4 regions of the Massilia genomosp. 1 genome follow, and region 2 is predicted to be linked to each of the others. Evidence: predicted binding sites of a transcription regulator. Region 2 holds the regulator's gene; each other region holds the start of a gene.
The links. Region 2 encodes FNR, which switches genes on or off when oxygen is low (the NO sensors DNR and NnrR bind a similar motif). Its sites were predicted from a motif close to TTGATNNNNATCAA; they were not measured.

Region 1: F1735_RS18265 (glycine-rich domain-containing protein) is a predicted target of FNR. The motif match lies at 2,739-2,752, and genes of this name have one in related genera.
Region 3: F1735_RS21020 (oleate hydratase) is a predicted target of FNR. The motif match lies at 2,417-2,430, and genes of this name have one in related genera.
Region 4: F1735_RS26540 (hemerythrin domain-containing protein) is a predicted target of FNR. The motif match lies at 1,925-1,938, and genes of this name have one in related genera.

Annotation. Positions count from the first base shown of each region.
Region 1 covers NZ_WHJF01000048.1:25,477-29,686, reverse strand. Annotated here, with positions in the region: gene F1735_RS18285 (SDR family oxidoreductase) at 1-225, shown strand, start outside; gene F1735_RS18280 (hypothetical protein) at 248-451, shown strand; gene F1735_RS18275 (hypothetical protein) at 610-894, shown strand; gene F1735_RS18270 (hypothetical protein) at 1,081-1,347, shown strand; gene F1735_RS18265 (glycine-rich domain-containing protein) at 1,520-2,554, opposite strand; gene F1735_RS18260 (sensor histidine kinase) at 2,847-4,210, opposite strand, start outside.
Region 2 covers NZ_WHJF01000090.1:11,521-15,730, reverse strand. Annotated here, with positions in the region: gene F1735_RS25580 (DEAD/DEAH box helicase) at 1-892, shown strand, start outside; gene fnr (fumarate/nitrate reduction transcriptional regulator Fnr) at 1,088-1,855, shown strand; gene F1735_RS25570 (hypothetical protein) at 1,866-2,393, opposite strand; gene F1735_RS36800 (hypothetical protein) at 2,523-3,485, opposite strand; gene F1735_RS25560 (hypothetical protein) at 3,559-3,780, opposite strand; gene F1735_RS25555 (FixH family protein) at 3,807-4,210, opposite strand, start outside.
Region 3 covers NZ_WHJF01000061.1:24,081-28,290, forward strand. Annotated here, with positions in the region: gene F1735_RS21015 (hypothetical protein) at 1-645, shown strand, start outside; gene F1735_RS21020 (oleate hydratase) at 704-2,275, opposite strand; gene F1735_RS21025 (PQQ-dependent sugar dehydrogenase) at 2,534-3,784, shown strand; gene F1735_RS21030 (sensor domain-containing phosphodiesterase) at 3,741-4,210, opposite strand, start outside.
Region 4 covers NZ_WHJF01000098.1:13,425-17,634, reverse strand. Annotated here, with positions in the region: gene ubiV (ubiquinone anaerobic biosynthesis protein UbiV) at 1-829, opposite strand, end outside; gene ubiU (ubiquinone anaerobic biosynthesis protein UbiU) at 840-1,865, opposite strand; gene F1735_RS26540 (hemerythrin domain-containing protein) at 1,998-2,462, shown strand; gene F1735_RS26535 (DUF2249 domain-containing protein) at 2,459-2,710, shown strand; gene F1735_RS26530 (permease) at 2,714-4,042, shown strand; gene F1735_RS26525 (DUF1444 family protein) at 3,979-4,210, opposite strand, start outside.

The DNA of each region.
Region 1 (4,210 bases), on a different contig from region 2:
ATGAAAATGGCGGATTATTTCGATACCGTGGCGGACGCCTTCGGCATGGCGCGTCCGCCTCGCGTTGCGCGATCGCAACTAGTTGCTTCGGTTTCTCCGATGTTGCTGTCGTTCATGTCCGAGTCGCGGCGCATGAGCAACCAGCGCATCAAGCAGGAACTGGGCATGCGCCTGCGTTATCCGCAAGTGGCGCCGGCGGTGGCGGCGATGGCGCTGGTAAAATGACGGTCCTCACTAAGGAAGCGCGATGACCTACGAAGAATATCTTGATGAAGTAACCACCCTGATCACCGAAAAGTACAACCTGAGCGATGCCGCCGCGATCAAGCTGGTCGTGAAAGCGCAGGATGCCGAATTTTTCGTCGAGCATGACGAGAAGGAAGCCATGCGCACCGTGGACCGCGCGCATCAGGATGCCAAGGCTTTGTACCTGGCAAGCCAGAAGAAATAGGCAGAAACCCGGCTGTCAATGGGCCAATTCCCGCGCTCGTTTGACAGCCATCAAGTTCTGGGCGCGGCTTGGTCGTATTGTGTGCGATGTCGTCTCTCCATTGCTCACTTGTGCTCACCGCCATGCCTACCGCTGTGCCTACCGCTGTGCCTACCGCCGTGCCTACCGCCGTGCCACATCGGATCATCCAGCCATCCAAGGAACAAGTACGCGCCTATATGGCCCGGCGCGAGGGCGCGCGTCGCCCGCCGCCGCCGCCCGACGAGATCCGCCGCCAGCTCGGCTGGCACCTTGTCCGCGCCGATAGTGAGCGCTTGCTCATCGAATTCTATCTGATTCCCACCAACTACAGTTGTTTGGCCACGCAGATTGCCCTGTACTGGCTGTTTGCGCCCGCGCGGCGCGCCGCACGCCGGACACATTCTCACCAAATATTGCCTTAAATACAAAGTGTATTGAGTTTAAGTTCTGTTGGTTGAGCGAATGTCAACACTTAGGTGTATGATGCAAGCCCATGCCTAAGCAGCCGCATATTCAGACTGTTTTTGCCATCACCGCTTACTAATCGACTGTAAAGATAGTGCCCTGGCGAATATGCCACGGGCGCGAATTTCGAGAGACTTAAATTCATGACCAATCGCAGATTTCCTGAAGAACCGACTTACGATCCGAACAAGGTGCTCGACGCTATCATCGAACGCTTGCAGCTCAAGAACGATGCGGCCCTGTCGCGCGCGCTCGAAGTTGCGCCACCCGTAATCAGTAAAATCCGCCACCGCACGTTGCCGATCGGCGCGACCATCCTGTTGCGCATGCATGAGATCAGCGATTTCAGTATCCGGGAATTGCGCGCCATGATGGGTGTGCCGGCAGTGAGCATCAATCTCAACACCTGAGGCGAGCCAAAAGAAAAGGGGCACCATGTGCCCCTTGGGATGCCAATGCCGGTCCGCGTTGCAGCGCATCGGCCTTACCTTTCTGGTTTAGTACTCTTGCGCGGGCCGTGGCGCAGGCTGCGCGAGCGGCCAGGCATTACTCATTGCCGGCGTCCGGCGTAGCCTGACTTGTTCAAGCCGACTGCGCCACGCCCTTGCTGATCGATAGCAGCAGGTCCGATGTGGCGGCGGTCACAACCATAGGCTCGCCCGAGACCCTCGTGCACCAGGCCGATTGCACAGCCGCTGGCATGGCCCTGGTGCACCATGCCGATTTCACTGCCTTTGCGCTGGTGCGCGTACACCAGGCCGATGTTGCTTGCGGCGTCGCAGTGCGGGTACACCAGGCCGATGTTGCTTGCGGCGTCGCAGTGCGGGTACACCAGGCCGATGTTGCTTGCGGCGTTGCAGTGCGCGTACACCATGCCGATTTTGCGCTGTCGGTGGTAGTGCGCGTACACCAGGCGGCTTTCGCTTCCGGCGTTGCAGTGCGCGTGCACCAGGCGGACTTTGCGCTATCGGTGGTAGTACGGGTACACCATGCGGCTTTGGTGTCGGCCGATACGGTGCGCGTACACCAAGCCGAGGCAGCGCTACCGGTGGTAGTCCGGGTACACCATGCGGCTTTGGCTGCTTCGGCATTGGTCCGGGTACACCATGCGGCTTTGGCGCCGGCCGCTACCGCCGTTTCACCTTCCGCAGTGCGGGTACACCATGCCGATTGCGCGCCGCCTGCCTGCAGCGGCGTCTCTTCCACGGCACGCGTGCACCAGGCGGCGGCGCGGGCGCCATAGACTTCGCCGAAGCTGCTTTCATACAGGTCGCGCATGCGGTTGCCGCAGTCCTGCAGGTGCTGCGTATCTTCTTCTTCGCCGCTCATGCCCACATACGGATAGTGATGCAGGAAATAGCCGAACACGTGCTCGCAATCCTTCGCGTACTTCATGGTGTCCAGAATATGGTAGTGCCAGAAGATGTCGACTTCGATCATCGGCGCGGTTTCGTCTTCCGGGAATGCCTTCATCAGGTACAGGAAGCGGCGATATTCCACTTCCACCGCATCGGCTTTTTCCTGCGACCAGCCTTCACCGGATTCGGCATGGGTGAGCTTGAATTTGATCGGGTCCAGATCGAGTTCCGAAATTGCTTTGATTGCGTCGTTGGTCATCATGATTAGGCCTCTTTTATAGAGTTGTGATTGGTTTATGTGACTACATTCCCTGTTTGGACTTGCGGGTGTTACCGGTACTACAAGCTGCCTGTCTCCTTTCTTTCTTTCGGTCAATCAATTGCCCGATTACATTGATTTCCGTTACTGTTTGAGGATGTTGCGCCGGTCCGCTGCCGACTTGTTGACTTTGCTCAAGCATTACTCGGGGATATTCCTAGCGCATCGCGGATGCACTGACTGTGCCGCAAGCCATCGAGGAGGAATCTGTTTAGGACAATGCCCGTCGTCATCAGACAAACGCGGCATGCGTTTCATTTTTGCTGGACGCAGCGGTGGCGTGGCCACGTGCGGGCTCATTGTGCAAAGGGACGCTCACGCAGACTGTGGTCCCTCCGCCGCTATCGCTGGTGATGGAAAACGAGCCGCCGAGGATGCTGATGCGCTCCTCGATGCCGACCAGGCCGAACGAGCCGACCTTGGCCCGTTCGCCGGCCTGCAAACCGATGCCGTTGTCGCTGACGGTCATCGACAGGCGGTTGCCGCCCAGCTTGAGTTCGACCCTGACCCGGCTGGCCTGTGCATGGCGCACGATGTTGCTCAGCGATTCTTGCAGGATGCGGAAAAAGGCCGTGGCCGCATGGTCGCCGAGCGCCACTTCCTTCGGTTCGTCGATCAGTTCGCAGGCAATGCCGGTGCGGCGCTTGAATTCGGCGATCTGCCACTCGACCGCCGCCGACAGCCCCAGGTCGAGCACGTTCGGGCGCAGGTCGTTGATGATCTGGCGCACGCTCTTGATGGTGGCGTCGATCTGCTGCAAGGTCGAGCGCGCGCGCGCGTGCAGGCGCGGATGGCGCTCGCGCGTGCGCGAACTGAGCATGTCCGCTTCGATGCGCAGCGCCAGCAGGTTCTGGCCGAGGTCGTCGTGGATTTCGCGCGCGATGCGCTTGCGCTCGCCTTCCTTGATCTGGTCGGCGTGGGCCGCCAGGCGGCGCAGGTTCTGGTGCGACAGTTGCAGCTTGGCCTGGCTGTCGCGCAGTTCGCGCGTCATGCCCTTGGCCATCTTGATGGCGCGCCGCCGTGACGAGGTCAGCGCATGGAACAGGGCGTACAACAGCATCGAGCTGACCGAGCCGGCCATCATCGCCAGCCACGGCGCGAATTCCTCGAAGCCCGTGTACAGCTCGGTCGCGGCGACGCTGAAGGTGGCGTCCCACTGGCGGCCGTTGAAGTCGATCGGCAAGGTCGCGTGGAAGCGTTCCGGCCCCAGCACGGCGGGCAGGGACGTTTCGTCGCCGCCGCCGCTGTCGAACAGCACGCGCCCGCGCAGCATGTCCGGGCCGATGGCGTTATCGACCAGCATCATGCGCACATTCTTGATCGGCACTTCGTCGATCACGCCCTGCACCAGCTTTTGCACGCTGAAGGCGATCCCGACCGTGCCCAGATAAGCGGCGCGCCGCTGCGCAACGGTCGCGGTCGGCGCATGCGGCCGGTAGACCGGCAGGCGCATGCCGAGCCCGGTGCGGCCCGGTCCCGAAATGAAGGAAATCGGCAAGCCCGAGGTGAACAGCTTGCCGGTGTCGCGCAGCTCGTCGAGCGTGTCGACGATCAGCGGATTGGTGAACAGGTCGTAGCCGAGCGTGGCGGCCCAGC
Region 2 (4,210 bases):
GCTGCGCAAGGGACTCGACGTGCTGGTGGCCACTCCCGGCCGCCTGCTCGACCTGTACCGCCAGAACGCGCTCAAGTTCGACCAGCTCGAAACCCTGGTGCTCGATGAAGCCGACCGCATGCTCGACCTGGGGTTTTCGCGCGAACTCGACGCCGTGTTCGCCGCCCTGCCGAAAAAACGCCAGACCCTGCTGTTTTCAGCCACGTTTTCGGACGAGATCCGCGCCCTGGCCGGCAAGCTGCTGAGCGACCCCTTGAGCATCGAGGTCAGCCCGCGCAACAGCACCGTCAAGCGCATCCGCCAGTGGGTCGTGCCGGTCGACAAAAAACGCAAGCCGGAACTGTTCTTGTACCTGCTTAAAAAGCACCGTTGGGGCCAGGTGCTGGTGTTCGTCAAGACGCGCAAGGGCGTGGACCAGCTGGTCGAGACCTTGCAGGCGCAGGGCGTCGCGGCCGATTCGATTCACGGCGACAAGCCGCAACCGGCGCGCCTGCGCGCGCTCGAGCGTTTCAAGGCCGGCGAAGCGAAGATCCTGGTGGCGACCGACGTGGCCGCGCGCGGGCTCGATATCGACGACTTGCCGCAGGTGGTCAATTTCGACCTGCCGATCGTGGCCGAAGACTACATCCATCGCACCGGCCGCACCGGCCGCGCGGGGGCCTCGGGCGAAGCGGTCTCGCTGGTCTGCGCGGATGAGGTGCAATTGCTCGCCGCCATCGAAATTCTGACGAAGCAAACCCTGGAACGCATCGAGGAGCCTGGTTTCTCGCCGGAACACAGGGTACCCCTCACCAACACCGCCGGCGAGGTGCTGAAAAAACCCAAGAAACCCAAGAAAGCCAAGATCAGCGGCGACGTGTCGACGGTCGACGTGCGTTTCCGCCCGCGCTGAGGCCGGCGCCGCACCATGCGCAGGGGTATGGATTGCCTTGTTAAGACATGCACAACGCAAATGCGCAAAATGCATGCCCGGCAGGGAAAACACGCATCTGTATCGGGCAAACAGCCCCATCTGTTCCGGTATTCGCCTGTGCGCCGGAGTCGCTGTGGGGTATCATACGGCTCAAGCCACAAACCGTCAGACCCTATGCCTCAGCCTCTCCCATTCGTTCCGGCAGCCATGCTGAACGTCGCCGCACTCAAGGCAAGCTGCGCAGGATGCAGCATGCATCAGCTGTGCCTACCAATGGGACTCGACAGCGAAGATATCACCCGGCTCGACAACATTATCGGCAAGCGCCGCCGCCTGTTGCGCGACGAACGCCTGTACCAGATGGACGAGCCGTTCCGCAACCTGTACGCGATCCGCTTCGGCCACTTCAAGACCTACCAGGTCAACGCCAACGGCGAGCAGCAGATTACCGGTTTCCAGATGGCCGGCGAACTGCTGGGGATGGACGCCATCAGCGGCGACCGCCACCATTGCGACGCGGTCGCGCTGGAAGACAGCGAAGTGTGCGAAATCCCGTTCGCGCGCCTGGAAGAATTGTTCGGCCAAGTGCCGACCCTGCTGCGCCATTTCCACCGCATCATGAGCCAGGAAATCACGCGCGAGCAAAATGTCATGCTATTGCTGGGAAATATGCGGGCGGAGCAGCGCTTTGCCGTATTCCTGGTCAACCTGTCGGCGCGTTACGCGGCGCGCGGTTACTCGGCCACCAGCTTCCAGCTGCGCATGTCGCGCGAAGATATCGGCAATTACCTGGGGCTGACCATCGAAAGCATCAGCCGCCTGCTGTCGCGCTTTAAAAAGCAGGGCTGGATCAGCGTCGACAAGCGCGAACTGAGCTTGCTCGACCCGGCCATGCTCAAGGCGCTGGCCGCCGGCACCGAGCAGTGCAGCCCGATGGCGTGAGCCGGCCGCGTTACGGGCCGGCGCCACCCTGCGCCGGTGCGCCTGATCCCTCCCGCAGCCAGGCGGCAAGCTCGGCTTCGAGGGTGGCGCTGCCGCTCACGGCCAGCAGCGCGCACTTTGGATGGCCCGTGAAACGCAGCATGACAACCGGCGCGCCCGAAATGGCCATAAACGCCCGCTCCCCGTGTGCCACCTTGAACCAGCCCGAATAGTAGCCGAAGGCGGCAATGCCGTTTCTTTTGGTCGACATCGCCAGGCTGCTCATATCGCCACTGCGCGTGATGACCGCCCCCTGGATGCAGGCGCGCTCGACCCTGAAGGTGTAGAAGGCATGCTTGATGACCAGTGCATCGGCTGTCAGCTCGACCGAGTGACGGATGAACATGCTTGTGCATACAAGCAGCCCCAGCAATGCCGATGCAATCAGCATGCCGCTGACAAAGCCGGTTTCCGTCGCCGTCGGGGTTGTTGTATGCGGGGTCAGGAAATAGAAGCCCGTGGTGAGCAGGAGCGGCACCGCGAACAGCATGCCGATCAAGAAAACTTGCTTGTTGGAAGTTGGAATATCGATGTTTATCATCCGGGTGTTCCATTCTGCCGTGGTTCGAGTTGTTGATTGGACACTAGCGCGACAGTATAGTTCAATGCCAGTGCGCTCAACGGCCTGTCAGGGGGCGTCGGGCACGAGCGGTGTCCACTCCTTGCCATCGAAGACCACGGCGCCATATCTGCCGGCGAACAGCATCACGCCATCTCCCACCGCCAGAACACGCGAACGGTGGCGCGCCTCCGGCGGGACGTCCGCGTCCGCCAGCTTGCCATTCCCGATGGTCCAGAGCCCGTCGTCGGAGTTACACCAGACCTTGTCCGCAAACCACACCATATCGTTGAAGGGCCGTGCCAGCGTCGTTTTTTGAATGAGCTTCCACAAATTCTCGCGCCCGCGCAAAATGCCCCCGCCTTGCAAACCGATGTAGACATAGCCGTCGCCGGCGCAGCAGATCGCCTGGATATGCTGATCGACCCGTACGCGGCACTGGTGCCAGCGCACGCCGTCGAAGCGCCAGACGTCGCCCTTGCCTCCCGCACAGTAGATGTCCCGGGCGCTGAAGCCATCGATGACGTCGAAGCCCTCATCATTCGAGCCGTGAGCGTCTCGCTCCGGTTCCGGCAGCGTGTCCCGGCCTGCCAGGCTTTCCCAGACACCGCACGCGGTCCTGCGGCACACCGCGCGCCAGGGACCCGCTGCGTAGACCAGTCCGTCGATGGTGGCGAGCGCGTTTACGGAGGTAACGAGCGCAGCGGTAGCGCTACCCATCGGGATTGCCGCTTCCATGCCGCGTTGACCGCTGCCGAGGACGGCGACGCCGCCACGCGCGCCGACCATGACCGCCTGCTCCAGCGGCTGGCGCGCAACGGCCAGAAAAGGCCAAGCGAATCCCGTGTATTCCTTGTAATCGATTTCTCCGGTATCGGTGAAGACATTCACCATCCGCTTGTTCGGTTCTTCCACGGCAAAGTCGTCCACTGCTTCGATACAAGCAAACGAAAAGGCATGCTTGCTGCGCACCGCACAGTCGTGCAGATAGAAATCGCCGAAGGCGGCGTCCCAGTTTTTCTCGCTGATCATCCTTGCCGTCCCGGTTGCGTCCAGGCGAGCATGATAGCCGAGCCACGGGCGAGCTGTCAGGACGGTGCCGTTGCTAGAACGGCGGATGCGGATCGTCCGGCACCACCACCAGATAATAGGTCAGCATGCTGGCCAGCGCGCAAAAAATCCAGAAGAAGAAAAAGCCGATCGTGTACACCGCCATCGGCGTCAAGGCCAATTGCCCCATGTGCAGTTCTTCGCGCGGATCGAACATCGCAAAGAAACAGCCTTCGGCCAGCATCGCCGCCAGGAAGGCGGGCCACAGTACTTTCATCGCAAGACGCATCGACACTCCCCCGTTTAGTTTGTTGCTTGCTGGACGTCGGCCTTGATCGCCAGCGCCTGCTCGCGCGGCCAGTGCCAGGCTGCGGCCAGGCGCCAGTCGCGCTTGCCGCCTTCGACCACCACCTGCCAGCGCGCGCGCTCGAGCATCGGCAGCGCCACCGAAAACCGCCCGCCGGCGTCCGGGATCACATCGATCTTGCGGTCCTTTTCGGGCTGGGTGGCGTGCGCCAGATGAATGCTGAACGGCGCGTTCAAGGGCTGCCCGCCGCTGCTCAACATCCCCGCCAGCTTTTCGCTGGCCGGGTCATAATGCGCGTCGAAAGCGAGGCGCATGGCGCTGGCCACGCGGTCGCGCCGCAAGTCCTGGTTGATCGCCTTGCCCTGCTTGTAATAGTCGTCGACGACCATGGCGTCCTGGC
Region 3 (4,210 bases), on a different contig from region 2:
CGCCACGAAGGCATGATCGGCAATGTGAACGTTCTGAAGAAAAAAACGCCGAAGCTCATCGCGGATATCAAGCATCTGCTCTTGCTGGCGCAAACGCTCAAGGAAAGCCTGGACCCGATCGAAGCTGCTTATGCGGCGGACGAGCTGAACCATGAGATCGGCGAACTCGGTCGCGCCGGGATGTTGCCATCGTATGAAAGGGAATCCAAGTACTTATCCGAACTCATCAAGGAAACCTACTCCTTATCGTTTTATAACAAGTATCACAGGGAAGGTAAATGGCAAACGTGGCTTGACGCCCTGGAAAAGTTCAGATCGGACGTGACGCAGTTTTTGCTGGCGGGGGTTGACGGATCCGCCACCCATCTTCAGATCGAGGTGCAGTTCGCGGAGGATGCGCTGATCGGCTCCGTTACGATGACGGCTGTTACGATCGAACGTGGAAACTACAGTGCGGAAGGCCGCGTTAGTAATTCTGACAGAATCATCAGGATAAGCGCCCCACTACCGAAGGCGCCGGCCGATGCGGCGGCAATCGCGCGCTTTGTCGACAATCTCGAACCTTTGTTCGAAGAGAAGTTCTCGCAACTTGTTTTGTGGACGTATAAGTACCACCACCCTGACAACTGGATCGGCGTCAATTAGCTCCCGAGCGCGCGCAAGCCCGATTGTTCGCACACAGGCGCGAACAATCGGGCCGGGCTTATTTCAATGCCTTGAACAGCGCCTCGAACTGTGTGCTCAATGAGTGATCGTGCTGCTTAATCGGCGGCACTTCGCGTTTGATGTCGAGCAGTTCGTACACCGCCATCTGGGCGGCGCGCACCGAATACTCCACCGTGAACACCACGTCATCGGCAACCTCGACGAACTGGCTGATGAAGGCCAGGTTCTTCGATTCCTTCGGCACCGGCAGCGGACGGTCGCTGTGTACGCGCGGCATGAACATGCTGGTGATGTAGGGCATGCGGCAAGGGATGCAATTGGCTGTTTCCACCGCGTCCAGATCGAAGCGCAAATGGCCGCACAGCTCGCGCAGGATTTCTTCGCCGGTGCAGTCCGACATCGGCTTGGCGACAAAATTGCCGATCCGGTCAGGCGACAGCCCATAACCCCAGAACACTTGCACGCCGGCCGGCTGGTTGGCAAAGTGCGGCTGGTGCGCCAGCACGATCGACATGAACCAGTTCGAATCCTTGAACGTGACCAGGCCGCCGGTGCCGGCTTCGTTGCCGCTGAACGCCTGCATCTTGTCGAAGAAGCGCGGGTCCTGCAAGGTCACCGTGAACGACTCCCAGTACGATTCCGCGATACTGCTGTTGAACGCGGCCGGATTGCCGAAGCCGGGTTGCGCGGCGGCCAGCTTTTCCCACAAGGTCCAGCCTTGGCTGTCGGTCTTGTCGAGTTTTTCGGGGGCGCTGGTCATGCTGCCCAGGCTGGACGCGTCGGTCATCGAACCGTTCTGGAAGAACACCAGGTCGCCGGCGGGCACGTCCACGTGCTCGCTGTTGCCCGCATGCAGGCACTCGAAGCCGGTGACGACGAATTTGCCATCGACCGTGGCGTGACCGATATCGGTCACCTTGCAGTCGAGGATGAATTGCACGCCTTGCTCTTGCAGCCATGCCTGCAAGGGCCGCACCAGCGAATCGTACTGGTTATAGATCGTGCGGCGCACCCCGCCCAGGGTTTCGATGCGCGAAAACTCCAGCATGAAGCGGTGCAGGTAGCGTTTGAATTCCACCGCGCTGTGCCACGGCTGGAAGGCGAAGGTGGTGGCCCACATGAACCAGAACTCGGTTTCGAAAAATGCCGGGTCGAGCCAGTCGCTGATGGTGTCGGCGCCGAGCGTGTCTTCACTGGCCAGGCTCAGCTTGAGCAACTGGGCGCGGTCGTGCATCGAAAAGCCCATCGAGGTGACCGGCACAATGGCGCGGCGCATGTCGACCAGGCGCGCTTGCGAGTGCGACTTGTGCAGTTCGTTGAAGTCGACGGTTTCGTCGAACACGCTCTTGTTTTCGTCGGCGAGGGAGGGGATCGACTTGAACAGGTCCCAGGTACACTCGTAGTTATCGAAGGTGAACATGCGGCCGCCGCGCAGCGAGTAGCCGTGCTCGGGGGAACCGGCGCCGTCCAGGCTGCCGCCGAGCTGGGGGGCCGCTTCGTAGATGCGGATGTTTGCGCCGGGAACATTACCGTCGCGTATCATAAACGCGGCCGCGGAAAGCGAGCCGATACCGCCGCCAAGCAGGTGGGCTTTTACATTGTTGTTCATAGGGGAGTCGTCCAAAAAAGGTGCATCGGTGTCCGGTACGATCCGGACAAGGTGTTCCGGACGACATTGGCATCAGCAATTTGTTGCGACGCAGCATGCGTCCGGAGGCATGCAGAATCGCATGCGCGCGCCCCAAAAAAATTGATGCACATCAAAATTGCCAAAGCATTAATAGAGGGCACGCTCAAGTAATGCGCCTGGAAATGCCGCGTGCATGCAATCCTCTATAATTCCAGCACCTTTCTGACTGGATCCCGCATGACGCCTTTTCACTCCCGCACACTTGTTCGCCCGGCGCTGGCCGCCGCCATGCTCCTGATGGGTGGCAGCGCCGCCGCCGCCGACACCTGCGGCGGCGCGCCACGCCTGGTGGTCAGCACGCCGCCCGGTTTTTGCGCGGGCATCATCGGCCAGGGATTCAAGTTCGCGCGCGGCGTGCAGCCGATGGCCGACGGCAGCGTGCTGGTGGTCGACCTGGGCGGCTGGCAGCCGAACCAGGGCAGCGTCTGGCTGCTCAAGCCGGGTGCGGCGGGTTTCCAGAAAACCCTGCTGATGAAGAAACTCGACCGCCCCAACGGCATCGTGCTCGGTCCCGACGGCCTGGTGTATGTGGGCGCGATCAAGCGCATCTTCCGCTTCGATCCGCGCGATCCCGAAGGCACGGTCAAGGATGTTATCGGCGGCAATTCCGGCACGCCGGCGCTGCCCGGCCTCGGGCGCCATCCTTTGACCGCGATGCGCTTCGACGCCAAGGGCGACTTGTATGTGAATGTCGGTTCGGGCAGCGACCATTGCGAAGGCAAGGATGGCAAGGCGCCGGATGCGGGCAAGCCCTGCCTTGAGGCGAGCGGGGCGAACGCGCTGGGCGCGCTGCGCAAGTATCGGATGCAATGGCCGGCCGGCACCGTCAAAAGCTGGGAAGTCCATGCGACCGGGCTGCGCAATTCGATGGCGCTGGCAGTCCACCCGGGCACGCAAGCCTTGTGGCAGGGCGAAAACTCGCGCGACGCGCTCCAGGCGGCCATGAAGGGCTTGAAGAACGATAACGACTTGCCGCACGATGAGTTGAACCTGATCGAGGCGAAGGGCAACTACGGCTGGCCTTACTGCTACGATAACAATGTGGCCAGCCCGGAGTATCCAGACGCCAAGTGCGGCGCTTACCGCGCGCCGCTGCGCCTGCTGCCGGCCCATGCGGCGCCGCTGGGCATGACCTTTTACACGGCCGACATGTTCCCCGCGCAATACAAGAACAGCCTGATCATCGGCTACCACGGTTACCGCGCGAATGGGCGCCGGCTGGTGGCCTTGCTGCCGGATGCGCAGGGCGCGCCGCTGGGCAAGATGATCGAACTGATCAGCGACTGGGGCCCCAAGCCGAAGCAGTTGCCCGGCGCGCCGGTCGATGTCAAGCAGGGGCCGGACGGCGCGATTTACCTGGTCGAGGACCACAGCGGGCGGGTCGTCAGGTTGCAGTATGCATCCCCGGCTCCGGCGCCGCGCAAATAGGCTTCCACGGCGCGCGCGCGGTCGCTTCGCTGGCCGCTGCACTGGCCTGTGCGCGGGCGCACCAGGCGAACAGCTCCTCGGGCGCGAGCGGCCGGGCGAACAGGTAACCCTGGCCCTCGTCGCAGCCCTGGTCGTGCAGCAACTGCCGCACGTCATCGGTTTCGATGCCTTCCGCCACCACGCGAAAGCCCAGCTCGTGCGAGAGGGAAATCATGGTGTTCACCAGCGTGCGGTTGCGCTCGCCGCCCGCCATGTTGCGTACAAAACTCTGGTCGATCTTGACCACGTGCGCCGGCATGCTCTGCAGGTACGACAGGCTGCTGTAGCCGGTGCCGAAGTCGTCGATCGCCAGGCGCACGCCGGCCTGGTCGAGCGCGGCCAGGGTGGCCAGCGCGGTGCCCTGGTTTTCCATGATCGCGCTTTCCG
Region 4 (4,210 bases), on a different contig from region 2:
TCAACGGGGCCAGCCCGGCCAGCGCTTGGCCCGCGTCGACCTGGCCCCGGCGCGCGCGGTCGAACAGCGCGAGCACGGCCTCGGTATGCTGCGCCTGTGGACTGATGCGCAGCACGTCCACGCCCATCGACGCCAATACCGCCAGCTCGCCCAGCAGGTTGTACACCAGGTGCGACTGGATCTGGGTGCCGTTGAGGATCAAAAAGGTGTCGGCGTCGCGCGTGTACAGTTCCAGCCCGTCTGGATGGGCCATGCAGCTGAACTGGCAATCGTCCTTGCCCAGGTTGCGGTGGCGCGCCGTAAAGCAGCGCGCCGAAAACGCCAGCGGCATGCGGCCATACGCGAATACCTCGGTCTCGAGCCCCTTCGGCCGGCTTTGCTGCATCGCCGCCAGCGCGGCGCGCCCCATTTCGAGCGGCATGACCCAGCGCCGCGCGCCCAGTTGCGCCATCAGCGCCACGCTGTCTTCGTTGTACAGGTTCAGGTGCGGGCCGGCCACGAACGGCACGCCGCCGTCGAGGCAGTGTACGGCGCCGATGTCGTTCGCTTCGATCGCAAAGCGCCCGTTCGAGGTGAGCTTGCGCAGGTTGGTCAGGTCGCTGCTTGACTCGAGCAGCGCCTGGGTCGACAGCACCACTTCCTTGCCGGCGTCGGCCAGCATGGCGGCCAGCGACAGCCAGTCGGGCAGGCGCAGCTCATGGCGGCGCGAGCACACCGTTTCGCCAAGGTAGACGATATCGACCGGGCTTGCCGCCACCGTGTCGTAGAACGCCATCATCGTATCGCGCGGCCAGTAGTACAACACCGGGCCGAGGGCCAGTTTCATCATGCTGCCTCCCCTATTTCCATGAGCGGTGGTAGGCGCCCAGCGTATGCTGCTGCCCCTCGGCCACCTTGTTCAGATCCGCCATCCACGCCTGCCTGGCCGAAAAACGCATCGGACTGGCGCGGTACTGGTCGATCGCCTCGCGCCAGACGCGCGTTACCTGCGCCACGTACGCGGGACTGCGCTGGCGCCCTTCGATCTTGATGGCGGAGACGCCCAGCTCGATCAGCTGCGGCAGCAGTTCCAGGGTATTCAAGCTGGCCGGCTCCTCGATCGCGTAAAACTGCTCGCCGGCGACGTCGAAACGGCCCTTGCACAGGGTTGGATAGTTGGCCTGCTCGCCATCGGCGTAGCGGTCGATCAGAACGCCGCTCAGGCGCGCCTCCAGCCCGGCCGGCGTTTGCTGCCAGCGCACCGCCTTGGCCGGCGAGCACACGCCGTGGGTATTGGGCGATTCGCCGGTGGCGTAGGACGACAGCGCGCAGCGCCCTTCGACCATCACGCACAGGCTGCCGAAGCCGAAGACTTCAATTTCCACCGGCGTATTGCGTACAACCTGCTCCACCTGCCCCACCGACAGCACGCGCGGCAGCACGGCGCGGGCAATGCCGAAGTGGCGATGGAAAAAATTGATGGCCTCGTAATTGGTGGCCGAACCCTGCACCGACAGGTGCAGCCGCAGCGCCGGATAGCGCTCGGCGGCGTAGCGCATCAGGCCCGGGTCGGCCAGGATGATGGCGTCGATGCCGGCGCCGGCGGCGCGGTCGATGGCGCGCCGCCACAGGGCACCGGCGGACGGCTGCGGGTAGGTGTTGAGCGCCAGCAGCACCTTGCGCCCACGCGCATGGCTGTAGGCGATGCCCTGCTCGATGGCCGCTTCGTCGAAGTTCAGGCCCGCAAAATTGCGGGCGTTGGTCGCGTCGCGAAAACCCAGGTAGACGCAGTCGGCGCCGTTGTCCACGGCCGCCTTGAGGGCCGGCAGGCTGCCGGCAGGGCACACCAGTTCGAGCGGCGCGGCGCCGTCGGAAGAATTTGACATCATGTTCATTCGTCGTAAGGTGGGGACTGCACTGTAGCCCGGGGGCAGTCCGGAAATCTTTGACCTGCATCAAGGATTTCCAGACTGCGAAGCGGCGACAATGGCGCCATGCATAAACAGCAGGAGACCACGATGGACACAATCGGAAGCTATCTCGAAGCCGACCATGTGCGCTGCGACGCACTGTTCGCAGACGCGCGCCGCGCTGTGCGCAAGGGCCTGTGGCGCGAGGCCGGCAACTGCTTCGCCGCCTTCTGCCACGCGCTCGAACGGCATCTGCTGATCGAGGAGCGGATCGTTTTTCCGGCGTTCGAAAACGCCATCGGCGCCGCCAGCGCCCCCACCGCCGCCATGCGCAGCGAGCACCTGCGCATCCGCGGCGTGGCGCAGCGCTTGTCGAATGCGCTGCGCGAGCGCGATACCGAAGCGTTCCTCAATCATGCCGACACGCTGGGCATCGTCTTGTACCAGCACAGCGAAAAGGAAGAAGGCGTGCTCTATCCGATGATCGAGCGGGTGCTGGCGCCAAGCTGCCACAAGCTGGTGGCGGCCATGCAGGCGTTCGGGGCGATGGACCAGATGGCCAGCGCCGCATGAACGCCGCCGCGCCAACCGCGCAAACCCACCACATCGACGTGCGCGGCCTGGAGCCGCCCGAACCGCTGGAACGCGTGCTCGACGCGCTCGACCGCCTGCCCGAGGGCGATCACCTGTGCATGCTGATCGAACGCGAGCCGCGCCCGCTGTACCGCATCCTGGCGCACAACGGCTATGGCCACGCCACCTCCGCGCTGCCCGACTACCTGTACGAAGTGCGCATCTGGCGCCGCGTGCCGCTCGCCTGACGCATGCAGCGCACCCTCTCGCTCGAACAATCGGCGCCGCTCGGCGCGGTGCTGCGCTACTTTCTCACCACCCCGGTGTGCGCAATGCTGGCCGCCGCGCTGCTGCTATGGCAGGGCGCGCCGGCGCTGCTTTCGCGCTGGTCGCCCGCCACGCTGGCGCTGACCCACCTGCTCACCCTCGGCACCCTGGGCATGAGCATGGCCGGCGCCTTGATCCAGCTCCTGCTGGTGGTGGCCGGCGTCGCGCTGCCGCGCGCGCGCATGCTGGCGCCCGGCGTGCATGCGCTGCTGGCGGGCGGCACGGCGGCCTTGTGCTGCGCCTTCCTGATCACCCAGCCCTGGCTGTTCCGGCTCGCGCTGGTCCTGCTGCTGCCGGGCTTTGCGTGGCTGGTCGGCGCACTCACGGTCGCCTTGTGGCAGATGCCGCCGCCGGGCGCGCTCCCGATGACGGCCACCGTCCGGCTGGCGCTCGGCAGCCTGGTGCTCACGGTGTGCCTCGGCGCGCTGCTGGCATGCGCCTTTGCCTGGCCGGGAGCGGCCACGCCGCTGCCGCTGGTGCTGGTCACCGACCTGCATGCGCTGTGGGGTGTGTTCGGGTGGGCCGGGCTGCTGCTGGTCGGTGTCTCGTTCCAGGTGGTGCCGATGTTCCAGGTCACGCCGCTGTACCACAAGCGGCTGGCGCAGGTGCTCGGCGTGGCGATCTTTTTGCTGCTGGTGCTGTGGAGCGTGAGCGCTGCGGCGCTGCGCGCACGCCTGGCCTGGATCGACACGCTGGCCGGCGCGCTGGTTCTTGGCGCCTACGCCGTGTTCACGCTGGCGACCCTGCGCCTGCTGGCGCGCCGCAAGCGTCCGCAGGCCGACGCCATGACCCTGTTCTGGCGCCTGGCGATGGCCAGCATGCTCGCCTGCGCGGCGCTGTGGGTGCTGCCGTCGCAGCTGGCGGGCGACGGCCGCACCCTGGCCATGGGCGTGCTGATGCTGGTCGGTTTTTTGTACTCGACCATCAATGGCATGCTGTACAAGATCGTGCCGTTCCTGGTCTGGCGCGAGCTGCAGGAGCGCGCCGCCGATGGCCAGCGCGCGCCGGCCATCAAGACGCTCATCACCGACAGCGCGGCGCAGCGCCAGTTCTGGCTGCACGCGGCCGCCCTGGCCCTGCTGCTGGCGGCCTGCTGGTGGCCGGCGCAGCTGGCGCGTCCTGCCGCCGGGGCGATGTTCGCCTCGGCCGGCGCGCTGCTGCTTAACCTGGCGCTGGCGCTGCGGCGTGCTTACAGCGCGATGGCCGCCAGCGTGTCGCGCACGGCCTTGGGCGGAAACTCGGTCGTCCGATAACGCGGCGGGTAGCCGGCGTCGAGCAGTTTCAGTGCGCTGGTCTTGTCTGCCAGCTCATCCCATGGCAGCATCATCGTGTCGAGCAGCTGTCCACTGCCATCGAGCCGGATCAGCGCCACGATGTCGGTTTTCGGCAGCAAGCTCGACACGCCCTCGGTCCAGACGCTC